2 regions of the Pseudoduganella sp. GW821-FHT05F09 genome follow, and region 1 is predicted to be linked to the other one. Evidence: predicted binding sites of a transcription regulator. Region 1 holds the regulator's gene; the other holds the start of a gene.
The links. Region 1 encodes NrdR, which represses ribonucleotide reductase genes. Its sites were predicted from a motif close to CACNANATNTNGTG; they were not measured.

Region 1 (9,057 bases):
GACTGCAAGTTAGCAGCCCATGCGCAAGCCAGTTTGACGCAGATCAAAGCTCATATAACTCAGCCTTAAAATCCCACTGGCGATTGCCTATCGTCATTGCAAGCAGGAATGAAGTGTGCCAGCGCCAGCCTTCAGCAGCGGCCTTGCGCCAGATCGAAACGCACCAGCACACCGAGGGCTAGACTGTGTTCTTGCCAGCCACTCTCGCCCCCCATGGACAACTACGATGCGCCCTGGAAAACTGCACTGGTCCTTTATTTTGAGGACTTTATTGCGTTCTACTTTCCGGATGTGCACGCCGCCATCGACTGGCGGCATGCGCCCGAGTTCCTCGATACGGAATTGCAGCAGCTGGCACTGGATGGCGCCCTGGGCAAGCGCATGGCCGACAAACTGGTCCGGGTGCACACCCTGGACGGCGTCGAGCAATGGGTGTTGATACACGTAGAGGTGCAAGCGAGGCACGATCATCACTTGCCGCAACGGATCTTCACGTACAGCTACCGCATCTATGACCGTTACCAGCATCCCGTCGCCAGCCTGGTGGTGCTGGCAGACCGCAATCCGTATTGGCGGCCAAGCGTGTTTTCGTTCAAGCTGTTCGGCTGCAGGCTGGAATTGAGGTTCCGCACCACCAAACTGCAGGATCTTGCCGATCACATCAGCACATTGCTGGAGGACCACAATCCCTTCGCCCTGCTTACCGCAGCCCATCTGCTGACCCAGGAGACGCACGGGCTCCCCTCGCGCCGGCTTGCCGCAAAGCGGCAGCTGACACAATTGCTGCTGGCGCGTGACTGGGACCGGCAGCGTATCGTAAACTTGTTCCACGTCGTCGATTGGATCATGCACTTACCCACGGAGCTGGAAGCCCAGCTCTGGCACGACATGGCCCAAATTCAAGGGAGACCCACCATGGAAAATTACATTCCGCGCGGCGCCAGAATCGTGATGCGGCGCGAGTTGGCGGAGGCCAAGGTCAAAGCAGCGCTGGAAGGAAGACAAGAAGGGATGCAGCAGGGGCGGCAGGAAGGAATGCAGCAAGGGCGGCAGGAAGGGATACAGCAGGGGATACAACAGGGGATGCAGCAAGGGCGGCAGGAAGGAATAAAGCAAGGTCAAGCAGCCTTGCTCGCCCTGCAGCTAAGCCAGCGTTTCGGCGCTTTGCCAGACGACATCACCGCCTTGCTGTCCACAGCCAGCCAGAACCAGTTGCAAGACTGGGCCAAAGCGGTCATCGATGCGCCCACGCTGAACCAGGTCTTCGCCCGCCATTGAGGCGCGGCTAGGTTTTCGGCGCCTGGCCGACTTCTTCGATGGCGTCCTGGAACTCGGCCAGGTCCTCGAAATTCTTGTAGACGGAAGCGAAGCGGATGTAGGCAACCTTGTCCAGCCGCTTCAGCTCCTGCATCACCAGTTCGCCGATATAGTGCGTATCGACTTCGCGCTTGCCGCTGGTGAGCAGTTTCTCCTCGATCGCCTGCACCGCCATGTCCAGCGAGGCAGCCGCAACGGGCCGCTTGCGCAAGGCCAGCGTCAAGGAGCCGCGCAACTTGGCCGCAGCGTACTCCGTGCGGCTGCCGTTCTTTTTGACCACGAAGGGCATCACAAGTTCAATGCGCTCATATGTCGTGAAGCGCTTGTCGCACTTGCCGCAGCGGCGGCGGCGGCGGATCGCGTCCCCCTCCTCCGACACGCGGGTGTCGAGGACGTGGATTTCTTCATGCTGACAGAACGGACATTTCATCTGGCGCTGCGCTTTCGAATGTTAAAAGAGCGCCGGACCGGCAAGGTCACGGCGCCCTGATGTTACCAAGACAATGTTTAAGCGTAAACCGGATGCGCGTCAGCCAGCACCTTCACGGCCGCTTTCACGCGCTCGATGGTGGCGGCGTCATGCGGATTGTCCAGCACGTCGGCGATCAGGTTGCCCACTTGTTCCGCTTCGGCTTCCTTGAAACCGCGGGTGGTCATGGCCGGCGAGCCCAGGCGGATGCCCGAGGTCACGAACGGTTTCTGCGGATCGTTCGGAATGCCGTTCTTGTTGCAGGTGATGTGCGCCTGGCCCAGGATGGCTTCCGCTTCCTTGCCGGTCAGGTTCTTGGCGCGCAGGTCGACCAGGAACACGTGCGACTCGGTGCCGCCCGACACGATGCGCAGGCCGCGCTTGATCAGCGTCTTGGCCAGCACGTCGGCGTTCTTCACCACTTGCTGCTGGTATTCCTTGAACGCAGGCTGCAGCGCTTCCTGGAAGGCCACGGCCTTGCCGGCGATCACGTGCATCAGCGGGCCGCCCTGGATGCCTGGGAAGATGGCCGAGTTGATGATCTTCTCGTGCTCGGCCTTCATCAGGATGATGCCGCCGCGCGGGCCGCGCAGCGATTTGTGCGTGGTCGAGGTGACGAAGTCGGCGTGCGGCACCGGGTTAGGGTACAGGCCGGCGGCGATCAGGCCGGCGTAGTGGGCCATGTCCACCATGAAGTAGGCGCCCACGGCTTTCGCCACGGCGGCGAAACGCTCGAAGTCGATCTTCTTCGAAAAGGCGGACGCGCCGGCGATGATCAGCTTGGGCTTGTGTTCCTTGGCCAGCGCTTCCATGGCGGCGTAGTCGATGTCTTCTTCCGGGGTCAGGCCGTAGGACACCACGTTGAACCATTTGCCGGACATATTCAGCGCCATGCCGTGGGTCAGGTGGCCGCCTTCGGCCAGCGACATGCCCATGATGGTGTCGCCCGGCTTCAGCACGGCGAAGAACACGCCCTGGTTGGCTTGCGAGCCCGAGTTCGGCTGCACGTTGGCCGCTTCCGCGCCGAACAGCTGCTTCACGCGGTCGATCGCCAGCTGCTCGACCACGTCCACGTATTCGCAGCCGCCGTAGTAGCGCTTGCCTGGATAGCCTTCGGCGTATTTATTGGTCAGCTGGGAGCCCTGGGCTTCCATCACCGCTGGCGAAGTGTAGTTCTCCGAAGCGATCAGCTCGATATGGTCGTGCTGGCGGGTGTTTTCCTTCTGGATCGCGGCGAACAGGTCTGGATCGACGGAGGACAGGGTGTGATCTTTTGCAAACATGAAAAAACTCCAAGTGAGAGAGTAAATCTGGCAGGTGGATCGAATGAGGAACGCCAATAAGCGAGGAGCAGCCTCTTCGTGCTTTCCATCGGTGGCTGCCCAGGCGAACGGCTGTTGATTTGAAATCTCACGTTCCCCGGTGGATGCCCACCTTTCGCCGACAGATCGCGCAAGCGCAGACCCGGCTTTTCGCCAGTCACGTGAGACGTAATGGAAGCCAGATTGTACTATCAACTAAGGCAATTACGCTACACTTGCCCTACTCCACCATGCCATTCATTTGTAAGGAAGCAATATGATCGTATTCATCACCGGCGCCAGCGCCGGCTTCGGCGCCGCCATGGCCCGCGTTTTCACCGCCAACGGCCACCGGGCCATCATCGCCGCGCGCCGCGTGGACCGCCTGCAGGCGCTGGCGGCCGAACTGGGCGACCAGGTGCTGCCCATCGAACTGGATGTGACCGACAAGGCCGCCATCCGCGCCGCGCTGGAGGCCCTGCCGGCCGAGTGGCGCCAGATCGACGTGCTGGTCAACAATGCCGGCCTGGCCCTGGGCGTCAAGCCGGCCCACGAATCCTCGCTGGACGACTGGGAAACCATGATAGACACCAACTGCAAAGGCCTGGTCACCATGACCCACGCCGTGCTGCCCGCCATGGTGGCGCGCGGCGCCGGCACCATCATCAACATCGGCTCCACCGCCGGCGCCTACCCTTACCCGGGCGGCAATGTGTACGGCGCCACCAAAGCCTTCGTCGAGCAATTCACCCTCAACCTGCGCGCCGACCTGGTGGGCACCGGCGTGCGCGCCACCAACCTGGCGCCCGGCCTGTGCGGCGGCACCGAGTTCTCCAATGTGCGCCTGAAGGGCGACGACGCGGCCGCCGCCAAGGTCTATGAAGGCACGGTGCCGCTGTCGCCGCAGGACATCGCCAACACCGCCTACTGGATCGCCACCCTGCCGCCGCACATGAATGTGAACCAGATCGAACTGATGCCGACTTGTCAGGGTTTCTCCCCTTTCACCATCAAACGGGGATAAAATTCCTCTTTTCGCCGAAAAAAACGTAAGCGAGTGTTACAAGAGGGCCAAACTCGCTTGCAAAATCGCGTAGAATGTTGCCCAATCTCATTAGTAGTCAGAACAACATGCCTTCAGAGTTTACCTGGAATGTCCGTGTCTATTACGAAGACACCGATGCCGGTGGCATTGTCTATTACGCAAACTATCTCAAATTCTTCGAACGCGCGCGGACCGAATGGCTGCGCGCTATCGGCGTTGACCAGCACGCCCTGCTGCAGCAACACGACGCCATGTTCGTCGTGAAAAGCGTCGCTGCCGAGTATCATGCGCCAGCTAAACTCGACGATGTACTAAAATTAACCTTAAGTATCGAAAAACTGGGCCGCGCCTCGCTGCAATTTGTGCAGCAAGCCTGGAACGGCGATCAGTTGCTTAACACGGCGCGCGTGAAAGTTGGTTGCGTCGATTCCGCGCTGCGCCCGCGCGCGGTGCCCGATGTGGTAGCGGCCCGCATGCGCGGCGCCGTCTCATCCCCAAACTCAGATTGAAACAATGAACGTCACCCAAGACCTCTCCTTCATCGCCCTGATTTCCAACGCGCACCTGATCGTTCAGCTGATCATGGCGCTGCTGCTCGGCATTTCCCTCACCAGCTGGACCTATATCTTCCGCAAGATGTTCGCCGTGCGCGCCGCGCGCCGCCAGACCATAGACTTCGAAAAAACCTTCTGGGCCGGCGGCAACCTGCACGCGCTGCACCAGAGCGCCGGCAACAACCGTGAACAAGGCGGCGCGCTGGCGCGCATCTTCGAAGCGGGCATGGGCGAATTCATCAAGGGCAAGGCCGCGCACGCAGCCAGCCGCGAACTGGACGCCGGCGCGGTGCTGGACGGCGCCCGCCGCGCCATGCGCGCCGCCTTCCAGCGCGAAATGGACGCGCTCGAATCGCACCTGGCCTTCCTGGCCTCGGTCGGCTCGGTGTCGCCCTACATCGGCCTGCTGGGCACCGTGTGGGGCATCATGAACGCCTTCCGCGGCCTGGCCAATGTGCAGCAAGCCACCTTGGCCGCCGTCGCGCCCGGCATTGCCGAAGCGCTGATCGCCACCGCCATCGGCCTGTTCGCCGCCATCCCCGCCGTGGTCGCCTACAACCGCTTCTCGCACGACATCGACCGCCTGGCCATCCGCTTCGAGAGCTTCGTGGAAGAGTTCTCCAACATCCTGCAGCGCCAGTCGCGCTAACCGGGGAGCATAACCATGGCATCTTCCTTCTCCAGCGGCATGCGCGGCAGCCGAGGCGGCCGCAAGCTGAAGTCCGAGATCAACGTCGTGCCCTACATCGACGTGATGCTGGTGCTGCTCATTATTTTCATGGTCATGCCCTCGTCCAACAACCCGTCTCAGGTGGACCTGCCGCAAGCCGAGCGCTCCACCCGCCCGCCGGACGACTACATCCAGATCGTCATCAAGCCCAATGGCGCGCTGTCGATCGGCGTGCAGGGCAAGAACGCGGACGCGCCGGAAACCGAGCCGAACCGCGACGCCCTGGTGCGCAAGCTGCGCAAGCTGCATGAAGCGCATCCAACGTATCCGGTGATGATCGCCGGCGACAAGGAAAGCAAGTACGACGACGTGATCCAGCTGATTTCGGAATCGAAGAAGATGGGCATCAGCCGCGTCGGCTTGGCCACGAAGTAAAGCATGACGATGAAACACGCCACCGCAGGCGGCCCGTACCGGGTGCCGAAACGCGACGACCGCTGGAGCTCGATCGGCCTGGCCGCGGCCATGCACGCCGGCCTGCTGTTCTTCCTGTGGGTGGGCGTGGCATGGCAGAACAACGAGCCGGTGGCGGTGGAAGCGGAAGTGTGGGACATGACGACCCAGACCGCCGCCCCGCCGGCGCCACAGCCGCCGGAACCGAAGCCCGAGCCCGAGCCGGAACCTCAGCCCGCGCCCGCGCCGCCGCCCAAAGTGGTAGCGCCACCAGTGGAAGCGCCGCCGCCGGCCGTCGATCCGGAGATCGCGCTGCAAAAGCGCAAGGCCAAGGAAAAGGCCGAGAAGGAACGCGTTGAAGAAGAAAAGGCCAAAAAGCTAGCAGAACAAAAGGCCAAGGAACTCGAACAGAAGAAGCTCGACGAGAAGAAAAAACTCGAGGAGCAGAAACTGGCCGAGGAAAAAGCCAAGCTGGAACAGGCCAAGGAAGACAAGAAAGCCGCCGAAAAGGCAGCCAAGGCCAAAGCGGAAGCAGAGCAGAAGAAGCTGGATAAACAGCGTGCGGCGGAAATGGCGCGCATCACGGGCGCCGTTGGCGCAGGCACTACCGGCACGGCCGCGAAAGCGACCGCGCCGCGCCTGGACAGCGGCTACGTGGCAGCCATTACCGCCAAGATCAAGAGCAACATCGCGTATGCCGGCAGCGACGTCGCCGGCAACCCGCGCGCCGAGTTCAAGATCGAGCAACTGCCAACTGGGGAAATTATTTCGGTCCGGAAGATCAAGAGTAGCGGCATTCCCGCCTACGACCTGGCGGTGGAAGCAGCCATCGCCAAGTCCTCGCCTTTGCCGAAGAAGAAAGACGGCACGGTCGAACGCGAGATTACCGCAGGATTCAACATGAAAGATTTGCCTTGAGAACCAATATGAAAAAACTGACTAGCCTGACCAATGCACTTGCCGCCGCCAGCCTGCTGGCCAGCCTGAACGCCTACGCGCAGCTGAAGGTGGAAATCTCCGGCGTCGGCAGCAACCAGATCCCGGTCGCCGTGGCCACCTTCGCCGACGAAGGCGCGGCCCCCCCCAACGCCCAGGTGTCGGCCATCATCAAGGCCGACCTGGAACGCAGCGGCATGTTCAAGATTATCGACGCCGGCGTGATCAACAACCCGAACGACGTCGACTACAGCCAGTGGAAATCGCGCGGCGCCAACGCCATCGTGGTGGGCACCGTCAGCAAGCTGGCCAACGGCGGCTTCGACGTGCGCTACAAGCTGCACGACACCATCAAGGCGTCCAAGCTGTCGCAGATGGACCAGACCACCTCGGTCAACGAAGTGCGCCTGTCGGCCCACAAGATCGCCGACGACGTCTACGAAAAACTGACCGGCGTGCGCGGCGCCTTCGCCACCCGCGTGGCCTACGTCACCCAGCAGGGCCGCCAGTACCGCCTGGTGGTGGCGGACTCGGACGGCGAAAACGAACTGCCGGCGCTGATCTCGAACGAGCCCATCATTTCGCCGTCCTGGTCGCCGGACGGCAACAAGGTGGCCTACGTCTCCTTCGAGCAGAAAAAGCCCGTGGTCTACGTGCAGAACCTGGTGACGCGCGCGCGCACCGTGGTGGCCAACGAAAAAGGCAGCAACTCGGCGCCGTCGTGGTCGCCGGACGGCACCAAAGTGGCCGTAGCCCTGTCCAAGACCGGCAACACGCAGATCTTCATCGCCAACGCCGACGGCAGCGGCATCCGCCGCATCTCGAACAGCTCCGGCATCGACACCGAGCCGCAGTTCTCGGCCGACGGCCAGTACATCTACTTCACCAGCGACCGCAGCGGCGGCCCGCAGATCTACCGCATGAGCGCCAACGGCGGCGAAGCCAAGCGCGTCACCTTCAGCGGCAGCTACAACATCAGCCCGCGTATTTCCTCGGACGGAAACACGCTGGCTTACATCTCCCGGCGCGACGGCGGCAACTTCCAGCTCTTTGTACTGGATCTCGCCTCCGGCCAGGAACAACGCCTGTCCGACACCACCAGCGACGAATCGCCCAGCTTCGCCCCGAACGGCAAGTACCTGCTGTACGCGACCGTTTCGGGCGGCCGCAAATCGCTGGCAGTGGTGTCGGTCGACGGCCGCGTAAAGCAACGCTTGACGATTCAAGCGGGCAATATCAAGGAGCCCACCTGGGGTCCTTTCATGAAGTAAAAAGCAGTCCTTTCATCAACGACCAGGAGAACTAACCATGCGTAACGTTAAAAGCGTAGCCTTCATCCTCAGCACCGCAGCCCTGCTGTCGGCTTGCTCGACCCCAGTAAAAGTGGCAGAACCAGCACCAGTGGTGGAAAAGCCAGTTGAAGCGGCCAAGCCAGTTGCCGACACCCGCCCAGTGGCCCCAGTACAAACCGCTTCGATCGACCCGCTGGACGATCCAAAAGGCGTGCTGGCTCAGCGTTCCGTATACTTCGACTTCGACAGCTATGTCGTGCGTGAAGACGGCAAGCCAGTGGTGCAGAACCACTCCGGCTACCTGACCAAGAACGCCAAGCGTTCGATCCTGATCCAAGGCAACACCGACGAACGCGGCGGCGCAGAATACAACCTGGCCCTGGGCCAGAAGCGCGCTGAAGCCGTCCGTAAAGCCATGACCGCCCTGGGCGTACCAGAAGGCCAGATCGAAGCCGTATCGCTGGGCAAGGAAAAGCCAAAAGCAGAAGGCCACTCGGAAGAAGCATGGGCGCAAAACCGCCGTGCCGATATCGTCTACAAGTAATTCCGTAGTCTTAGTATGGCAACACACGGGGCGGCGCGCAGTTTATACTGCGCCCTGCCCCGTTTCTATTTTGAAAGCGCAATGCACATGACGACACTGACCAAATTCCGCCTGCGTTCCGCCGCCGCCGCCGCCGTGCTGGCCGCCACCGCCTTGCTGCCGCTGCACGCCAGCGCCGCCCTGTTTGACGACGACGAAGCGCGCAAAGCCATCCTCGACCTGCGCGCCAAGGTGGAAGCCATGCGTGCCGAGCTGAACGGCCGCATCGACAGCAAAGCCGACAAGTCCATCGCGCTGGACATCAACAACTCGCACGAGCAGACCATGAGCGAAATCGCCAAGCTGCGCGGCTCGCTGGAAGTGCTGGCCAACGAACTGGCCAACACGCAAAAGCGCCAGAAAGATTTCTACGTCGACCTCGACGCCCGCCTGCGCAAGCTCGAGCCGCGCCAGGTCACCATCGACGGCAAGACCGC
Region 2 (9,057 bases), on a different contig from region 1:
ATGGTGCGGGCGGCGGCGGCCATGGCTTCGACCGGGGACTGCGCCACGGGCCGCTGCGCCAGCGCGCGCTTCAGCAGGCAGGCCTGGGTCCAGTGCCGCTCGCCGTTCAGCCGCACCCAGACGTCGCGCCAGGCGTTGCGGCCGTGGCCCGCCACCATGAGGGTAAACTGCCGTGGCGAGACCGGCACGCCCTGATAGAGCAGCTCGTCGCCAACGACCTCGGCAAGGTAGCTTTCCTCGCCGTGGCGCATCCGGATCAAGCTACCGGAGGGCAAGAACAACTGCTTCCATTGATAGCCGCTCACCGGCTCGGCGGCGGCGCGCTGCGCGGCGATCCAGTGCTTGATGGCCAGCCTCAGCGCCTCGGCCACGCTCAGCGTGCTGCCGGAAGTGCGCAGGTAGTCGCGCAATTCGATGTGCGCCGCAGGCGGTATGCCTGCGAAATCCCTCTGCCTATCCATACTAATTCCCCTGTCTAATCGTGCCTCGTTTCGCCTATTCCTGTCTATTTGACAGCGGCGAAAAGAAAAAGTTCGTTTTAGGCGCAATTAGGCAGAATTAGGCACACCAATTCGACCTGTTAGGCAGAGGGGGCTGCGCGGGCTCACCGCGCCCCCATAAAAAAACCCGGCGCATGGCCGGGTTTCTGGTGAAGCAGAAACGGATCAGTCCCAGTTCAGGGCGCCGCCGGTCTGGTATTCGGTAACGCGGGTCTCGAAGAAGTTGCGTTCCTTCTTCATGTCGATCATCTCGCTCATCCATGGGAATGGATTCTCAGGCTGGTCGAACAGCGTTTCCAGGCCGATCTGGGTGGCGCGGCGGTTGGCGATGAAGCGCAGGTAGCCCTTGAACATGGCCGCGTTCAGGCCCAGCACGCCGCGCGGCATGGTGTCTTCCGCGTAGGCGTATTCCAGCTCCACGGCCTTCAGGAACAGGCCCTTGATCTCTTCCTTGAAGGCAGGCGTCCACAGCAGCGGATTTTCCATCTTGATGGTGTTGATCAGGTCGATACCGAAATTGCAATGCATGGACTCGTCGCGCAGGATGTACTGGTATTGCTCGGCGGCGCCCATCATCTTGTTCTGGCGGCCCAGCGCCAGGATCTGGGTGAAGCCGACGTAGAAGAACAGGCCTTCCATCAGGCAGGCGAACACGATCAGCGACTTGAGCAGCTTCTGGTCGTTTTCCACGGTGCCGGTGGTGAAGGCCGGGTCGGTCAGCGTGTTGATGAACGGAATCAGGAACTCGTCCTTGTCGCGGATCGACTTCACTTCATTGTAGGCGTTGAAGATTTCCTGCTCGTCCAGGCCCAGCGACTCCACGATGTACTGGTAGGCGTGGGTGTGGATGGCTTCCTCGAAGGCCTGGCGCAGCAGGTACTGGCGGCATTCCGGCGCCGTGATGTGGCGGTAGGTGCCCAGCACGATGTTGTTGGCGGCCAGCGAGTCGGCGGTGACGAAGAAGCCCAGGTTGCGTTTCACCAGGCGGCGCTCGTCTTCGGTCAGGCCATTCGGGTTCTTCCACAGCTCGATGTCGCGCTGCATGTTCACTTCCTGCGGCATCCAGTGGTTGGCGCAGCCGGCCAGGTATTTGTCCCAGGCCCATTTGTACTTGAACGGCACCAGCTGGTTGACGTCGGTCTGGCCGTTGATGACGCGCTTGTCGTCGGCATTCACACGGCGGGCGATCTGCTCGGCAGTGCCTTCGGCGTTGAGTGGTGCGTGGGGTTGCGCGGCAGGCGCAGTTTCTTCGTCCCAGGACAGCATGATATTTCCTTCTTGAATTGGCAAACGGACCGCGCACGCGGCGCGGTCCTCCTATTGTATTACTGGCAGGCTTCGCATTCCTCGAAACCGTCGTCGCCAGGACGCAGGTAGCAGGCGGCGCCGTCTTCCTCGGAAGCAACCGGAGCGGCCGCGGCAGGGGCAGCAGCCGCCATGGCGCTCGCCGACATGCCGCCGTCCACGGCCACCGCGTTCAGCGCGCCGGTCTTGGAGGTCGATTTCTCCATGTGGGTGGCGGCGATGGTGCGCAGGTAGTAGGTGGTCTTCAGGCCGCGCAGCCAGGCCAGCTTGTAGGTCTCGTCCAGCTTCTTGCCCGACGCGCCAGCCATGTAGATGTTCAGCGACTGGGCCTGGTCGATCCACTTCTGGCGGCGGGAAGCCGCTTCCACCAGCCAGCTCGGCGACACTTCAAACGCGGTGGCGTAGATGTCGCGCAGGTCCTGCGGCACACGGTCGATCTTCACCAGCGAGCCGTCGAAGTATTTCAGGTCGGCGATCATGACCTCGTCCCACAGGCCGCGCGCCTTCAGGTCGCGCACCAGGTAGGAGTTGATCTCGGTGAACTCGCCCGACAGGTTGGACTTCACGTACAGATTCTGGAAGGTCGGTTCGATGCAGGCCGACACGCCGATGATGTTCGAAATGGTGGCGGTCGGAGCGATCGCCACGCAGTTCGAGTTGCGCATGCCGAACTTGGCGATGCGCTCGCGCACCGGGGTCCAGTCCATGGCGGCCGAGCGGTCCTGCTCCAGGTAGCCGGCGCCGCGCTCTTCAGCCAGCAGCGCGATCGAGTCCTGCGGCAGGATGCCGCGGTCCCACAGCGAGCCTTTGTAGGACTCGTAGTGGCCGCGCTCTTCGGCCAGCTCGGTCGACGCCAGGTAGGCGTAGTAGCACACCGCTTCCATCGAGGTGTCGGCGAAGCTCACGCATTCCTGCGACGAGAACGGCACGCGCATCATGTGCAGGCAGTCCTGGAAGCCCATCACGCCCAGGCCGACCGGACGGTGGCGCATATTGGCGTTGCGGGCCTTGTCGACCGCGTAGTAGTTGATGTCGATCACGTTGTCCAGCATGCGCATGGCGGTGCGGATGGTCTTCTGCAGCTTCACGTGGTCCAGCTTGCCCTCTTTCATGTGGGCCGGCAGGTTCACCGAACCGAGGTTGCAGACGGCGATCTCGTCCGGACCGGTGTTCAGCGTGATCTCGGTGCACAGGTTGGACGAGTGCACCACGCCCACGTGCGACTGCGGCGAACGGATGTTGCACGGGTCCTTGAAGGTGATCCACGGGTGACCGGTTTCAAACAGCATGGACAGCATCTTGCGCCACAGGTCCAGCGCGGCGATCTTCTTGAACACGCGCATTTCGCCGGCGGCGGCCTTGGCTTCGTAGCCCAGGTAGGCCTGCTCGAAGGCCTTGCCCACTTTATCGTGCAGGTCCGGCGCTTCGGACGGCGAGAACAGCGTCCAGTCGCCCTTTTCCATCACGCGCTTCATGAACATGTCCGGAATCCAGTTGGCGGTGTTCATGTCGTGGGTGCGGCGGCGGTCGTCGCCGGTGTTCTTGCGCAGGTCGAGGAATTCCTCGATGTCCATGTGCCAGGTTTCCAGGTAGGCGCACACCGCGCCCTTGCGCTTGCCGCCCTGGTTGACCGCCACGGCGGTGTCGTTCACCACTTTCAGGAACGGCACCACGCCTTGCGATTTGCCGTTGGTGCCCTTGATGTGGGCGCCCAGCGCGCGCACCGGGGTCCAGTCGTTGCCCAGGCCGCCGGCGAACTTGGCCAGGAGTGCATTCTCTTTAATAGCGTCGTAGATGCCTTCCAGGTCGTCCGACACGGTGGTCAGGTAGCACGAGGACAGCTGCGAGCGCAAGGTGCCGGAGTTGAACAGCGTCGGCGTGGACGACATGAAGTCGAAGGTCGACAGCAGGTTGTAGAACTCGATGGCGCGCGCTTCGCGGTTCTCTTCGCGCAGCGCCAGGCCCATGGCCACGCGCATGTAGAAGGCCTGCGGCATCTCGATGCGCACGTCGCGCACGTGCAGGAAGTAGCGGTCGTACAGGGTCTGCAGGCCGATGTAGCCGAACTGCAGGTCGCGGTCGGCCACCAGGGCCTTGGCCAGCTTGGCCAGGTCGAACTTGGCCAGCTCGGCGTCCAGCAGCTCGTTCTCGATGCCTTTGGCGATGTATTGCGGGAAGTAGGTCAGGTACTCGGCGGCGGCTTTCGCCTGCGGCACTTCGTGGCCGAACACTTCCTTGCGGATGGTGTGCAGCAGGATGCGGGCCGTCACTTGCGAGTAGGCCGGGTCTTTTTCCATCAGCGCGCGGGCGGCCAGGATGGCGGACTTGTGCAGTTCCTCGACCGGCACGCCGTCGTACAGGTTCTTGACGGTCTCGGCCAGGATGGCGTCCGAGTCGACGTGCTTTTCCAGGCCGGAGCAGGCGGCGGCGATCAGGTCGCGCACTTCCTGCATCACCAGCGGACGGCGCACGCCGTTTTCGGTCACGCTCAGCTGCGGCTCGGCGGCGGCGGCGGCGCCTTGCGACTCCTTCTTGGCGCGGCGCTCTTCCATGTGCTTGGCGCGGTACAGCACGTAGGCGCGCGCCACGTCGTGCTGGCCCGAGCGCATCAGCGCCAGTTCCACCTGGTCCTGCACGTCTTCAATATGGAAGGTGCCGCCGGACGGCTGGCGGCGCACCAGCGCGCTCACCACGCCGTTGGTCAACTCTTCGACGATCTCACGCACACTGGCGGACGCGGCGCTCTGGCCGCCGTGCACGGCCAGGAAAGCCTTGGTCATGGCGACATTGATCTTGGACGGTTCGAACGCCACCACCGCGCCGTTGCGGCGGATGATGCGGTAATCGCCCAGGGCGCTGGCAGCCGTGGCCAGGCCGCTGACTGCGCCCGCCGATGCCGGCGCTTGTGGCGCCGGATTGTTGGTGATGTCTTGAGTTGATTGCATTGAAGCTCCCGGTTTAGCAGCGTGCTGCGCGCATGTTTTGTGAGAATAAAGTTCGTCGATTGCCCTAGAGCATCTTTGAACGTTTGCCAAGTTTTTTTACTACATCTAGTGAACTGGTCAAATTGTGCCACTAATTGTAGTGAGCCCGTGGGGTCTAGACAAGAGGGAAATTTGGCATTCGAGCACGAAATTTCTGTTGACTTTTAGGGACGCCCCGCCGTTCAGGCCGTAGCGGGTTAGCGGGCGCTCACCGACCTGGCGGCGGCGCCCCGGACCCGCCGCGCCCGCCCCGGGCGCCGCGCCTGCGGCACTGGCGTAAACGCAACATTGCCGCTTCATCCAGCCCCGGCCGGGCCGGCAAAAACCCGGCGGGCCAGCATTATAGTCTAAAGCCCGTCCGGCTCCTGGATGTTCAATTTTTGCATCTGGTAGCGCAGCTGGCGGAAGCTGATGCCCAGCAGGCTGGCGGCCTGGGTGCGGTTGTACTGGGTCTGCGCCAGCGCGCGCATGATGATGTCGCGCTCGACCTGGGCCAGGTAGTCCGGCAGATTGCTCGGCAGCGCATCCGGCGCCAGCGCACCCGGGGCCTGGGCGGGCGGCGCGCCCGCCGGGACCGCCGGCGCGGCGGCAGGCTGGGCGGCAGGCGGAGCGGAAAGCGGCGCGGCCGGCAGCGGCTGGTAGCCGGCCGGCGCGGCCGGCGCCGTCCCCGGGGCGCCCTCCTCCCGGCGCAGCTCGGCCGGCGGCGGCACGTAGCCGGGCGGCATGTCGCCCGCCCGGCCGCCCTTGAGCGCCAGGTCGCGCACCTCGATCACGCCGTCGTTGGCAAAGGCCAGCGCGCGCTCGAGGATGTTCTCCAGCTCGCGCACATTGCCGGGGAAGGCATAGCCGCGCAGCGCCTCCAGCACGCCCGGCCCCAGCACCACGCGCTGCTCGAAGGTGCCCAGCCGCGCCAGGATGGCGTCGGTCAGCACGCCCAGGTCGTCCGGGCGCTCACGCAGCGGCGGCAGGCTCAGCTCGATCACATTGAGGCGGTAGAACAAGTCCTGCCGGAATGCGCCGCGCTCGACCAGCTGCTCCAGGTTCTTGTGCGTGGCGCTGATAATGCGCACGTCCACCGGCTCCTCGGCGGTGGCGCCGATCTTGCGCACGCGCCGCTCCTGGATGGCGCGCAGCAGCTTGACCTGCATGGCCAGCGGCAGATCGGCCACCTCGTCGAGCAGCAGGGTGCCGCCGTTGGCGGCCTGGAAAAAGCCGTCGCGCTCGTCGGCCGCGCCGGTGAAGGCGCCCTTGCGGTAGCCGAAAAACTCGGCCTCCATCAGCGCCTCGGGGATGGCGCCGCAGTTGACGGCGATAAAAGGCTGGCCCGCGCGCGAGCTTTGCGCGTGGATCTCGCGCGCCGCCAGCTCCTTGCCGCTGCCGGACTCGCCGTTGATGGCGATCGGCGCCATCGAGCGCGCCAGCCGCGCGATCTGCGCGCGCAGCGCCTGGATCACGGCCGAGTCGCCCTTGAGCCGGCTGGCCGGCGCCGGCCCGCCGGCCCCGCCCGCGCCCGCGCCGCCGCCCCCGGCCCCGGCCGCGCCGGCCGGCGCGTTCAGGCGCAGCGCCGACTGCACCATCACGCGCAGCTGGTCCAGCGCCACCGGCTTGCTGATGTAGTCGAAGGCGCCGGCCTTGAGCGCCACCACCGCGTTGTCGGCGCTGCCGTAGGCGGTCACCACGGCGATGGGCGTGTTGCGGCAGCTGGCCGACACCTCGCGCACCAGCTCCAGCCCCAGCCCGTCGGGCAGGCGCATATCGGTCAGCACCAGGGCGTAACCGGCCCCGCCGCCGGCCTGCGCCAGGTAGCTGCGCGCCTGCGCCAGGTTTTCCGCGCTGTCGACGTCCAGCCCCATCTTGAGCAGCGTGATTTCCAGCAGCTCGCGCAGGTCGGCTTCATCGTCGACGACCAGCACGCGCGGGGAACTGCGGGGAGCACTCATGATGTCCTTCTTATATAGTGTGGATGGCGGCCCGGGCCGGTTCAGGCGTCCGGGCGCGCAAACGTGATCACGAAGCGGCCGCTGGAGCGGCGGCTGCCGTCGGCCTGCACCGCCGTGTCGTAGCGGTATTCGTAATCCAGCATGGCTTCGTTATTCAAGCACAATTCGCGCGCCAGATACAGGCCCAGGCCGGTGCCCTTGCTGGACGTGGTGTAGAACGGCTCGAACAGATGCAGCCGCACCTCGGGCGTGATGCCGGGGCCGTCGTCCTGCACGTGCAGCTCCAGGCCCGGGCTGCGGCCCTTGCCGCCGACCACGAACAGGCGGATGCTGGCCGGCCCGCCGCTGGCGTAGCGCACCGCGTTGTTGAGCAAATTGAGCAGCACTTCGCGCAGGTGCAGCGCGTCGAAGCGCACCTGCGCGCCCTCGCCCCCGCCTGCCGCCCCCGCCAGCCCGGCCGCCCCGGCCGCCCGCCCCGCCAGCGCGCCCACGTCCAGCTGCACGATGCCGGGCGCCAGCGCGTGCGTGTCCTGGAACTCGGCCGCCAGCTCGGCCAGGAAGCCGGCCAGCGCCAGCGGCTCGCTGTGCGGCTGCGCCTTGCGCGACAGCTGCAGGATGTCCTCCACCATGCGGTTTACGCGCGCCACATTGTCGCCCACGATCTTGAGCAGGCGCGTGTGCACCGGCCCGTCCAGGTCCTCGCTCAGCAACGCGGTGGCGTGGCCGATGGCCGACAGCGGGTTGCGCACCTCGTGCGCGATGCTGGCCGTGAGCCGCCCCATCGAGGCCAGCTTCAGGTCCTGGGCCTGGTTCTCGATGGCGGTCACGTCCTGCAGGAAAATCACGCTGCGCTCCACGCCCAGGCCCTCGGTCTCGACCGGCGCGAAGCGCACCTTCAGGTGCGCGGCCAGGTCGCGCCGCGCGCTCCAGGCCGCCGTCACCTCCTGCAGCGCCGGGTCGGTGTAGGGCTTGATGGTCAGGAAGGCCGTGGCCAGCGCCGGGTCGGCCAGCCAGTCGCGGTAGGCGCGCGCCAGCGGCGCCAGCGCCGGCAGCGCGTCCAGCGGGAAGGCGCTGTCGCCGGCCAGGCCCAGCATCTGCTGCGCGGCCGGGTTGCCGGCGTACACCTGGCCGTCCGTGCCCAGCACCACGATGCCGTCGCTCATATGCGCCATCACCAGCCGGTTGACCGCCTGCTGCACGCCGATCTCCACCCCGCGCCGCGCCGCCAGCTCCTCCTGGCCGATCAGCTTGGCGGCCATGCGGTTCACCACCAGCACCGCCGCCAGCAGGGCCGCGCCGAACAGGCCGGCCTGCAGCAAGGTGCTGTCGGCGTCCAGCACGGCTATCTGCCACAGCGCCGCGCCCAGCATGAACAGCGCCACCAGCGAGGCGGCGAACAGCGCCAGCACCAGCGGCGCCAGGATGGCCAGCCCGGCCAGCGGGAACAAATAGAGGATGGCCAGGCCGCTGCGCGCGCCGCCGGCGGCCAGGTAGAGCAGCGAGATCAGCGCCAGGTCGCAGGCGATCTGCAGCAGCAGCTGGCCCAGGAAGCGGCGCCGCAGCTTGGCCGTGAGCACGGCGAAGCCCAGCGCCAGCGCCAGGTAAGCGGCGCAGGCCTGGGCATAGAAATACGGCGCATGGCCGCGCAGGCCGCGGCTGTCCACGCTCAGGTAGGCCAGCAGCACCAGCGCGATCACCACGCGGGTGGCGTTCAGGGTTTGCAGCGAACGCCAGAACGTGTCGCGCGAGGCGGCCGTCAGCGCGTGCAGGCGCGCCGTCACGTCAGGACGCCGGCTGCTCGGCGTGCGCCTGGCTGCAGAAGTCGCGGCCGCCGCGCCGCACCGCTTCCGAGGCCGGGAAGAAGATGCCGCAGTGCGCGCAGCTGAGCATGGTTTCCGCCTCGGCCACCGCGCGCGCGCGCGCCTGCGACTGCGGCGTAGCGCCCTGGCGGGCGCGCGCCTCGGCTTCGGCCAGCTCGGCGGCGCGGCGCGCGGCCTCGCGCGGGTCGGGCTGCTGGGCGCGCGCGGCGGCGCGCAGCTTGCTGCGGATCGCCGCCACCACCAGGAATATCAGCGCCAGCCAGAACAAAATACGTGTCATGCCAATCCTCGATGCAAAACCACTTCCAGTACAAAACGGCTGCCGACATAGGCCAGCAGCAGGGTGGCGAAACCCGCCAGGGTGAAACTGAGCGCCGTCTTGCCGCGCCAGCCGCGGAAATGGCGCCCGGCCAGCAGCGCCGCGAACAGCAGCCAGGACAGCAGGGTGAACACCGACTTGTGGTCCCACTTGAGCGCCTTGCCGAACAGCTCCTCGGAGAACACGATG

Region 2: AC07S4_RS12315 (ribonucleoside-diphosphate reductase subunit alpha) is a predicted target of NrdR. The motif match lies at 4,848-4,861, and genes of this name have one in related genera.

What each region holds. Positions count from the first base shown of each region.
Region 1 covers NZ_JBWKSD010000008.1:230,496-239,552, forward strand. Annotated here, with positions in the region: gene AC07S4_RS24475 (Rpn family recombination-promoting nuclease/putative transposase) at 214-1,278, shown strand; gene nrdR (transcriptional regulator NrdR) at 1,286-1,747, opposite strand; gene glyA (serine hydroxymethyltransferase) at 1,825-3,069, opposite strand; ZMP/ZTP riboswitch at 3,160-3,279, opposite strand; gene AC07S4_RS24490 (SDR family oxidoreductase) at 3,365-4,111, shown strand; gene ybgC (tol-pal system-associated acyl-CoA thioesterase) at 4,219-4,641, shown strand; gene tolQ (protein TolQ) at 4,646-5,335, shown strand; gene AC07S4_RS24505 (ExbD/TolR family protein) at 5,351-5,791, shown strand; gene tolA (cell envelope integrity protein TolA) at 5,795-6,727, shown strand; gene tolB (Tol-Pal system beta propeller repeat protein TolB) at 6,736-8,016, shown strand; gene pal (peptidoglycan-associated lipoprotein Pal) at 8,054-8,581, shown strand; gene ybgF (tol-pal system protein YbgF) at 8,669-9,057, shown strand, end outside.
Region 2 covers NZ_JBWKSD010000003.1:548,550-557,606, reverse strand. Annotated here, with positions in the region: gene AC07S4_RS12325 (hypothetical protein) at 1-461, opposite strand, end outside; gene AC07S4_RS12320 (ribonucleotide-diphosphate reductase subunit beta) at 666-1,766, opposite strand; gene AC07S4_RS12315 (ribonucleoside-diphosphate reductase subunit alpha) at 1,826-4,750, opposite strand; gene AC07S4_RS12310 (sigma-54-dependent transcriptional regulator) at 5,137-6,729, opposite strand; gene AC07S4_RS12305 (sensor histidine kinase) at 6,771-8,510, opposite strand; gene AC07S4_RS12300 (PP0621 family protein) at 8,512-8,829, opposite strand; gene AC07S4_RS12295 (cytochrome C assembly family protein) at 8,826-9,057, opposite strand, start outside.